Linked DNA regions of Breoghania sp. L-A4. The protein of the gene in region 3 interacts with the protein of the main gene of each other region in a pairwise test. Links are inferred from orthologs where the notes say so. Each region holds a gene or a part of one and is shown on either strand. Other genes may lie near its edges. The genes, in order: D1F64_RS01190, D1F64_RS12035 and D1F64_RS13180.

What was found.
Region 1: the proteins of D1F64_RS13180 (region 3) and D1F64_RS01190 interact in binary tests that used the Escherichia coli proteins (3 or more experiments, as listed by UniProt). The link is inferred for Breoghania sp. L-A4 from one-to-one orthologs.
Region 2: the proteins of D1F64_RS13180 (region 3) and D1F64_RS12035 interact in binary tests that used the Escherichia coli proteins (3 or more experiments, as listed by UniProt). The link is inferred for Breoghania sp. L-A4 from one-to-one orthologs.

Annotation. Positions count from the first base shown.
Region 1 is NZ_CP031841.1:243,535-247,104, forward strand. What follows is about bases 97-3,511. They hold D1F64_RS01190 ([protein-PII] uridylyltransferase), read left to right. Parts: upstream 97-485; coding sequence 486-3,311; downstream 3,312-3,511. Other genes in these bases: D1F64_RS01185 (helix-turn-helix domain-containing protein), read left to right, coding at 97-320; murJ (murein biosynthesis integral membrane protein MurJ), read left to right, coding at 3,379-3,511. Outside these bases: more of D1F64_RS01185, read left to right, coding at 1-96; more of murJ, read left to right, coding at 3,512-3,570.
Region 2 is NZ_CP031841.1:2,622,614-2,625,767, forward strand. What follows is about bases 88-3,086. They hold D1F64_RS12035 (nitrogen regulation protein NR(II)), read left to right. Parts: upstream 88-1,006; coding sequence 1,007-2,167; downstream 2,168-3,086. Other genes in these bases: dusB (tRNA dihydrouridine synthase DusB), read left to right, coding at 88-1,010. Also shown: more of dusB, read left to right, coding at 1-87.
Region 3 is NZ_CP031841.1:2,900,795-2,903,643, forward strand. The notes cover bases 156-2,849. They hold D1F64_RS13180 (P-II family nitrogen regulator), read left to right. Parts: upstream 156-1,180; coding sequence 1,181-1,519; downstream 1,520-2,849. Other genes in these bases: D1F64_RS13175 (NAD(P)H-hydrate dehydratase), read right to left, coding at 156-728; D1F64_RS23410 (hypothetical protein), read right to left, coding at 1,516-1,764; glnA (type I glutamate--ammonia ligase), read left to right, coding at 1,669-2,849. In the rest of the region: more of D1F64_RS13175, read right to left, coding at 1-155. UniProt on the Escherichia coli protein: P-II indirectly controls the transcription of the glutamine synthetase gene (glnA). P-II prevents NR-II-catalyzed conversion of NR-I to NR-I-phosphate, the transcriptional activator of GlnA. When P-II is uridylylated to P-II-UMP, these events are reversed.

The DNA.
Region 1 (3,570 bases), 2.7 Mb from region 3 along the record:
CCTTGAAGGAAATGGCCGCCGAGCTGCAGGTTTCCAGCGCCTATCTGTCGGCGCTCGAACATGGCAAGCGCGGCCGGCCCACATGGTTCATGGTGCACAGGATCATCGGCTTCTTCAACGTGATCTGGGACGAGGCGGAGGAACTGCAGCGTCTTGCCGAGATCTCCGATCCGCGGGTCACGGTCGACACGGCGGGCCTGGAGCCCGAGGCAACCGAGCTCGCCAATCTTCTCGCCATGAAGATTCATGGTCTTTCAAAGAGTTCGCTCGATCATGTGCTGCATCAGGTACGCGTTGCCGCGGCCAAGGACGGTGTGTAAGAGGCCCGAATACGAGATCCCCGTTGGTCTGAATTGCACCCAATTTCTGCCCGATACAATCGCCTCGCGGCCACCGGACCCCGCCCACCCGCCGGACGCGGAATACATCGTTGACGACCCGCGCGCTCTGTTGACCTATGATCCAGTTTCATCGGAAATACCTGCATGACATCACTCACCGAGCCCTTTCCCGAGCTGATCGACTCGGCCGCCCTGCGCCACGAGTTCTCGGCGTTGACGAAACCGTTCGGCGGTGATGGCACCGATCTCGGGGTGCGCTCGGCGGTTCTGGCGCGGCTCAAGGAAGTCTACCAGGAAGGGCGCGACAAGGTTGAGCAGGCGCTGCGCGAGGACGGCGGCGGCCATCTCTGCGCCCGTCGGCTGTGCTTCCTGCAGGACGAGATCATTCGCGTGATCTACGATTTCGCGGTGTTTCATGTCTATCGGGTGCAAAATCCGTCCGCCGCCGAGCACATGTCCGTTGTGGCCGTGGGCGGCTACGGCCGGGGCACGCTGGCGCCGGCCTCCGATATCGATCTGCTGTTCCTGCTGCCCTACAAGCAGACGCCGTGGGGCGAATCGGTCGTCGAATATATCCTGTATCTGTTGTGGGACCTCGGTCTGAAGGTGGGCCACGCCACCCGCACCGTCGGCGAATCGCTCCGCCTGTCGCGCAGCGACATGACGATCCGCACCGCCATTCTGGAAGCCCGTTACGTCTGGGGCCACAAGGACCTGGCCGAGGAATTGATCGAGCGCTTCGACAACGAGGTGGTGAAGAACACCGGACCGGAGTTCATAGCCGCGAAGCTGGCCGAACGCGACGAGCGGCACCGCCGCCAGGGCCAGTCCCGCTATCTGGTCGAGCCCAACGTCAAGGAGGGCAAGGGCGGCCTGCGTGACCTGCACACGCTGTTCTGGATCGCCAAATATTTCTACCGCCTGCGCTCGGGCAACGAGCTGGTGAAGGCCGGGGTGTTCTCGCGGGCCGAATACAACCGCTTCGTGCAATGCGACGATTTTCTTTGGGCGGTGCGCTGCCACATGCACTTCCTCACCGGGCGGCCCGAGGAGCGGCTTTCGTTCGACATCCAGCGCGAGATCGCCCAGCGTCTGAGCTATACCGAGCATCCCGGCCAGCACGATGTGGAACGCTTCATGAAGCACTATTTCCTCATCGCCAAGGACGTGGGCGACCTGACGCGCATCCTGTGCGCCGCGCTTGAGGAAAAACACGCCAAGCAGACGCCGGGCCTGTCGCGCTTCCTCAACACGCTGAAGCGCTCGAGCCGGCGGCAGCCGCTGGGCAGCAGCAAGGATTTCGTGGTCGAGAACGACCGGCTCAACATCGCTCATGCGGATGTCTTCAAGAAGGACCCGATCAACCTGATCCGGGCCTTTTCGCTCGCCGAGCGCCACGACCTGCTGTTTCATCCCGAACTGATGAAGCTGGTGCGGCGCTCGCGGCGGCTGATCGACCGGTCTCTGCGCGAAAACCCGGAAGCCAACCGGCTGTTCATCGGTATCCTGACCTCGCGCGGGGATCCGGAAACCGTGCTGCGGCGGATGAGCGAGGCCGGGGTGCTGTCACGCTTCGTGCCCGACTTCGGCAAGGTCGAGGCGATGATGCAGTTCAACATGTATCATCACTACACGGTGGACGAGCACCTGCTGCGCGCCATTGGCGTGCTGTCGGAAATCGAGCGCGGCGAACAGGGCGACGATCATCCGCTGTCGACCGAGATCCTCAAGACCACGCAAAACCGCAAGGTTCTGTATGTGGCGCTGTTCCTGCACGATATCGCCAAGGGCAGGCCGGAGGATCATTCCATCGCGGGAGCGCGCATCGCCCGCCGGCTGTGTCCGCGGTTCGGCCTGAACGCCGCGGAAACCGAAACCGTCGCCTGGCTGATCGAACACCATCTGCTGATGAGCACCGTCGCCCAGTCGCGCGATCTCAACGACCGCAAGACGATCACGGATTTCGCCGAGGTGGTGCAGAGCCCGGAGCGGCTGAAGCTGCTCCTGGTGCTCACCGTCGCCGACATCCGCGCCGTCGGGCCCAATGTGTTCAACGGCTGGAAGGGACAACTGCTGCGCACGCTGTACTACGAGTGCGAGCCGGTTCTGGCGGGCGGCTACAGCCTGCCGGCCAGCAGCAAGCGGGTCGAAGCGGCCCAGCGCGAACTGGCCGAGGAATTGGAAGGCTGGAGTGCCGCGGAAATCGAAGCCTACCGCGAGCGCCACTACCCGTCCTATTGGCTGCGGGTGGATCTGCCGCAGAAACTGATGCACGCCGAAATGATCCGCGATGCGGATGCCTCCGGCAAGCAGCTCGCGAGCAAAGTGACCACCCACGCCTTTGAGGGTATCACCGAGATCACCGTGCTGGCCGCCGACCACCCGCGCCTGCTGTCGACGATCGCCGGGTCGTGCTTCGTGGCCGGCGCCAACATCGTCGATGCGCAGATCTACACCACCACCGACGGCCTGGCGCTCGACACGATCTTTGTGACCCGCGAACTGCCGGACGACGCAGATGAGCGACGGCGCGGCGAACGCATCACCACGCTGATCTCCCGGACGCTGTTGGGAGAGGAGAAGCTGCCGAACAGCGTCGCCCAGAAGGCCGCGACGCGCAGCCGCTCCAAGGTCTTCCGGCTGGAAACCGAGGTGCTGGTCAACAATTCCTGGTCCGACCGCTACACGGTCCTGGAGACCTCCGGCCTCGACCGTCCGGGCTTGCTCTACGACCTGACGCGCGAGATCTCGGCTCTCAATCTCAACATCGCCTCCGCGCATATCGCGACCTTCGGCGAGCGCGCGGTGGATGTATTCTACGTGACCGACCTGACGGGACAGAAAATCGCCAATGTCGCCCGCCAGGTCAAGATCCGCGAGCGCATCGCCGCCGCCTTCGACGGCGTTCAGCCCGCCAAGCCCGTCAAACAGGCGAAGGCCGCCTGGCGCAGCATGACGAGCGTGAAATGATCACCGCGCCCGCCCGCCCTGCTCCCGTGTTCCCGACGCATCCGCCAAGGGTGAGAGAGCTGCCGCGATGAGCCTCTTGAAGCATTTCGTCACGGTGGGTGGAGCGACCCTGTCGAGCCGCCTGCTGGGCTTCATACGCGATGTCACCATGGCCGCGATCATCGGGACGGGACCCGTGGCCGACGCCTTCTTCGTCGCGTTCCGGCTGCCCAACCTGTTTCGGCGATTGTTCGCCGAGGGCGCGTTCAACTCCGCCTTC
Region 2 (3,154 bases), 280 kb from region 3 along the record:
CCGCTGCCCAGTCAAAAGGCTTGGCAATCGGCGGCTTGCGCACCGCGAACTGCGTGCTGCTCGCCCCGATGTCCGGAGTTACGGATCTGCCATTTCGCCGAATCGCGGCGCGCTTCGGCGCGGGACTCGTGGTTTCGGAAATGGTGGCGAGCGAGGCGCTGGTTGACGGCGACCCCGAAACGACCCTGCGCATGGAAGGCGCCGGCATCCGTCCCCACGTGGTGCAGCTTGCCGGCCGCGAGGCGCGCTGGATGGCCGAGGGCGCCCGGCGCGCCGAGGCATCCGGCGCGGAGATGATCGACATCAACATGGGCTGCCCCTCCAAGCGTGTGACCACAGGCTACTCCGGTTCGGCGCTGATGCGCGACCTCGATCATGCGATGACGCTGATCGACGCGACCGTCGGAGCGACGGCGTTGCCGGTCACGGTGAAAATGCGGCTTGGCTGGGACGAACGCAGCATCAATGCGCCGGAGCTCGCCCGCCGGGCACAGGACGCTGGCGTGCAGATGATCACGGTGCATGGCCGCACGCGCTGCCAGTTTTACAAGGGCGCGGCCAATTGGCCCGCCATCCGTGCGGTCAGCGAGGCGGTCTCCATCCCAGTCATCGCAAACGGCGATTGCATGGATTCGCGTGATGCCGGGCGGATGCTGGCCCAATCGGGCGCCGACGGCGTGATGATCGGACGCGGCGCATACGGGCGTCCTTGGATCGTCGGCGCGGTCGCCGACAGTCTCGACGGGCGGCCGGAGCGGGAAGGGCCTTCGGGCGCGGACCTGGCCGATCTGGTGGTCGAGCACTATCAGGCGATGCTGGCGCACTACGGCACGCAGCTTGGATTGCGCTGCGCGCGCAAACATCTGGGCTGGTATCTCGATGGCGTCGCCGAGGACGCGAAGCCGGCGCCTGCGCACCGCAAGGCGCTGCTGACTTGCGATGAACCGGCCACCGTCGAACGGCTGGCCCATTCCCTGTTTTCTGACTGCACGTCGCGGAGAGCCGCATGATGAGCGATAGCATCGACCGCAGCGGCGCTTTGCCGGGCGAGGCGAAGAGTACGGCGAGCGGCGCGGGCACGGATATTCTCGATGCGCTGCCGCATCCGGTCTTGCTGGTTGATCCGAATGGCCGCATCGAGCAGGCCAACATGGCGGCGGAGATCTTTTTCAGCGCCAGCGGCGCGGTCATGCACCGGCATCCGCTTGATTATTTCGTGCCCTTCGGGAGCCCCCTGTTGACCCTCGTCGATCAGGTCAAGCAGCGCGGTTCCGCGGTCAACGAGTACAAGGTCGACATCAGTTCGCCACGCATCGGCTCGGAAAAGATGGTCGACATCTATGCCGCGCCGGTGAACGAGCGGCCCGGTTTCGTCACCCTGATGCTGCAAGAGCGCACGATGGCGGAGAAGATCGACCGCCAACTGTCGTCGCGCGGCGCCGCGCGCACCGTCACCGGGCTCGCCGCGATGCTGGCCCATGAGATCAAGAACCCGCTCTCAGGCATTCGCGGCGCCGCGCAGCTTCTCGAACAGTCCGCCGATGACGATGATCGTGCCCTGACCCGGCTGATCATGGATGAGGCGGATCGCATCGTGAAGCTTGTCGACCGGATGGAAGTGTTTTCCGACGAAAGACCAATCGATCGCGAAGCGGTCAACATTCACGTTATTCTCGACCATGTTAAGCGGCTCGCGGCATCCGGTTTCGCGCGCAATATCAGGATCGTGGAGGAGTACGATCCGTCGTTGCCGCCGGTCTACGCCAATCGCGACCAGCTTGTGCAGGTGTTTTTGAACCTGGTGAAGAACGCCGCCGAGGCCGTGGGTGACAATCCGGAAGGCGAACTGGTGCTGTCCACCGCGTTCCGGCCCGGTATCCGCATGTCGGTGCCCGGCACGCGCGACCGCGTCAGTCTGCCGCTGGAATTCAGCGTTCGCGACAACGGACCCGGCGTGCCGGATGACCTGATGCCGCATCTCTTCGACCCCTTCGTGACCACCAAGACCAACGGGACCGGATTGGGCCTTGCCCTGGTTGCCAAGATCATTGGCGACCATGGCGGGGTGATCGAGTGCGACTCGCAGCCCGGACGCACCGCGTTCCGGATTCTGATGCCCGCGTCCTCGAATGAATATCCCACACCCAACAGCGCCAGGAATGAATGACGATGCCCAGTGGCACAATTCTCGTTGCTGACGACGATGCAGCGATCCGCACGGTCCTCAATCAGGCATTGTCGCGCGCCGGCTATTCGGTCCGGCTGACGTCCAACGCCGCGACGCTGTGGCGCTGGGTCAGTTCCGGAGAGGGCGATCTCGTGATCTCCGACGTGATCATGCCCGATGAAAACGCCTTTGATCTGCTTCCGCGGATCAAGAAGCTGCGTCCGGATCTGCCGGTCATCATCATGAGCGCGCAGAACACGTTCATGACGGCGATCCGCGCCTCCGAACGCGGCGCTTACGAGTATCTCCCCAAACCCTTCGATTTGAAGGAACTGATCAGCATCATCGGGCGGGCCCTGTCCGAGCCGAAGTCCAAGCGTGTCGACGTCTCCGAGGAAGTCGGCGAGAACATTCCGCTTGTCGGCCGGTCCGCGGCGATGCAGGAAATCTATCGCGTCCTGGCGCGCCTGATGCAGACCGATCTGACCGTGATGATCTCCGGCGAATCCGGCACTGGCAAAGAGCTTGTGGCCCGCGCCCTGCACGACTACGGCAAGCGGCGCAACGGACCCTTTGTCGCCATCAACATGGCGGCGATCCCCCGCGACCTGATCGAGGCGGAACTCTTCGGTCACGAGAAGGGCGCCTTCACCGGCGCTCAGGCGCGCAGCGCCGGCCGGTTCGAGCAGGCCGACGGCGGCACGCTGTTCCTCGACGAGATCGGCGACATGCCGATGGAGGCGCAGACACGCCTGCTGCGGGTGCTGCAGCAGGGCGAATACACGGCCGTTGGTGGCCGGACGGTGATCAAGACCGATGTGCGGATTGTCGCCGCGACCAACAAGGACCTGCGCCAACTCATCAATCAGGGACTGTTTCGCGAGGATCTCTATTTCCGCCTGAATGTGGTGCCGCTGCGGCTGCCGCCGCTGCGCGAGCGCGCCGAGGATCTTCCCGATCTGGTGCGCCACTTCTTCATGCTGGCGA
Region 3 (2,849 bases):
GAGGGCGCGCGCCAGGCATGCCGCCACAGCGCGGGTGCGTTCGCATGGGTCCGCGGATCAATGCTCTCGAGAACGCCCGCGGGCGTACCGATGTCGATCACATGCTGGACACCGCACAGTCCGCGACCGGGATAGAGCAGATGCCCCGGCTTGCGGCGAAAGAAGGTCACTGTCTCGGTGGCGCGAACGGCGACACCGCGCACAGCGCCGGTCTCCCCGTCGACGCCGCTTGGAAGATCGACCGCGACGACCGACAGCCGGCTGGCGTTCAGCGCGTCGACGAGCGTTGCCACCGGGCCGGTCAGATCGCGGGCCAGCCCCGCGCCGAACAGCGCGTCGATCACAACATCGCAATCGGCAAGCAAGGACGGGTTGGCCGGGCACAGCGCCTCGCGCAAAGACGCGTCCATCGCCTCAAAGGCGCCGAGCGCGTCGCCCGCAAGCCGCGCACGGTCACCCAGAAGACCGATGCTCACCGTGTAGCCGAGAGCGTGCAGGACTCGCGCGGCGACAAATCCGTCGCCGCCGTTGTTGCCGGGGCCCGCCAGCACCAGCACCCGCGCCGGCGGCGGCCAGCGTTCAGCGAGCACGCGGGCAACACCCGTGCCCGCGGCCTCCATCAGCGCCTCTCCGCCGACACCGGCCGCGACCGCAAGACGGTCCGCCTCCGCCATCTGCGAAGGCGTCAGAAGTTCCAGCATGTCGCACGCCTCCTCGTGATTCCCCATGATCGACCTCCGGCCGCCGGCCGCAATCTTCTGGCAGGCTTGCACAAATTTCAAACGTCCGCGCATCGGGCGCGCCGGCACACGCCCACCGGCCGCACCTGCCCGAAAACCACGCCTCAAGCCCCCGAACCGGGCCCGACGACAGGATCAAAACCATCCGCCCGACGTCAGGCTGCATACAAATTAGTCAGTTTGATTATTCTTTATGCACAAATTCGGAGTTTCACGCAGACAACGCATTGCGGACCAGCCGTGTTCTGCCCTATTTTCGGGCGTTTTCGCCATCCGGGCGAATTGGCACGAAGAATGCTCCCGCTGATACGACCGTTGCATACCGTTTGTTGTAGCCCGTCCGTTGCACCAAAGGCACCGTGCGCGCCTGTTGCCCACATCAATCAACGTCGTTGGTCGCCCGGACCACCAAGGCGTACAAACCCGGAGAGAGGGAGGCGATGAAGAAGATCGAAGCGATCATCAAGCCCTTCAAGCTAGATGAAGTGAAGGAAGCGCTGCAGGAAGTTGGCCTGCAGGGCATCACCGTGACCGAAGCCAAGGGCTTCGGGCGGCAGAAAGGCCACACCGAGCTGTACCGCGGCGCGGAATATGTTGTCGACTTCCTGCCGAAGGTGAAGGTCGAGATTGTGTTGACCGACGAATTGGTCGACAAGGCCCTGGAGGCGATCCGCACCTCCGCCCAGACTGGCCGCATCGGAGACGGCAAAATCTTCGTCTCGAACATCGAGGAAGCGATCCGCATCCGCACCGGTGAGACCGGCAACGACGCGATCTAACCCGCGTTCGGCCGTTTCAGCGAGGCGCGGCCGCCGTGCGGTGGCATCGCGCTGAAACGCCAGCGTCCGGGATGGCGCCATTGTGGCCCGCCCCAGATCGATGACGCATGAACCAAGAGATCCACCTGTAGAAAATCAGGAAGATTCCCATGACTACTGCCAATGACGTCTTGAAGTTGATTAGCGAAAAGGACGTTAAATTCGTTGATCTTCGTTTCACCGATCCGCGCGGCAAGATGCAGCACGTGACGATGGACATCCTGGAAATCAACGAGGACGTTTTCGCCGACGGCGTGATGTTCGACGGCTCCTCGATCGCCGGCTGGAAGGCCATCAACGAATCCGACATGACCCTCATGCTGGATCCCGAGACGGCGCACATCGATCCGTTCTTCGCCCAGACGACGCTGGCGATCTTCTGCGACATCCTGGAGCCGTCCTCCGGCGAGGCCTACAACCGCGATCCGCGCATGACCGCCAAGAAGGTCGAGGCTGCCGTGCGCGCCTCGGGCATCGGCGACACGATCTACGTCGGTCCGGAAGCCGAATTCTTCGTCTTCGACGACGTCCGCTTCTCGGCCGAGCCCTACAACACCGGCTTCCAGCTCGATTGCTCGGAACTGCCGACCAACATGCCGACCGAATATGAAGCCGGCAACCTGGGTCACCGTCCGCGCACCAAGGGCGGCTACTTCCCCGTCCCGCCGATCGATTCCGGCCAGGACTACCGCTCCGAGATGCTCACCGTTCTCACCGAGATGGGCGTGCGCGTCGAGAAGCACCACCACGAGGTGGGCGCCGCCCAGCACGAGCTCGGCATTCGCTTCGACTCCCTGACCCGCATCGCCGACAAGATGCAGATCTACAAGTACGCGGTGCATCAGGTCGCCCATGCCTACGGCAAGACGGCCACCTTCATGCCCAAGCCGGTCTTTGGCGACAACGGCACCGGCATGCACTGCCACCTGTCGATCTGGAAGGACGGCAAGCCGGTCTTCGCCGGCAACCAGTACGCGGATCTCTCCGAAGAGTGCCTGTACTTCATCGGCGGCATCCTCAAGCACGCCAAGGCGCTGAACGCCTTCACCAACCCCTCGACCAACTCCTACAAGCGTCTAGTCCCGGGCTATGAGGCACCGGTGCTGTTGGCCTATTCGGCCCGCAACCGCTCCGCCTCCTGCCGCATCCCCTACAGCCCGTCGCCGAACGGCAAGCGCGTGGAAGTCCGGTTCCCGGATCCCTCCGCCAACCCGTACCTGTGCTTCTCGGCCCTGGTGATGGCCGGCCTCGACGGCATCAAGAACAAGATGCATCCGGGCGACGCCATGGA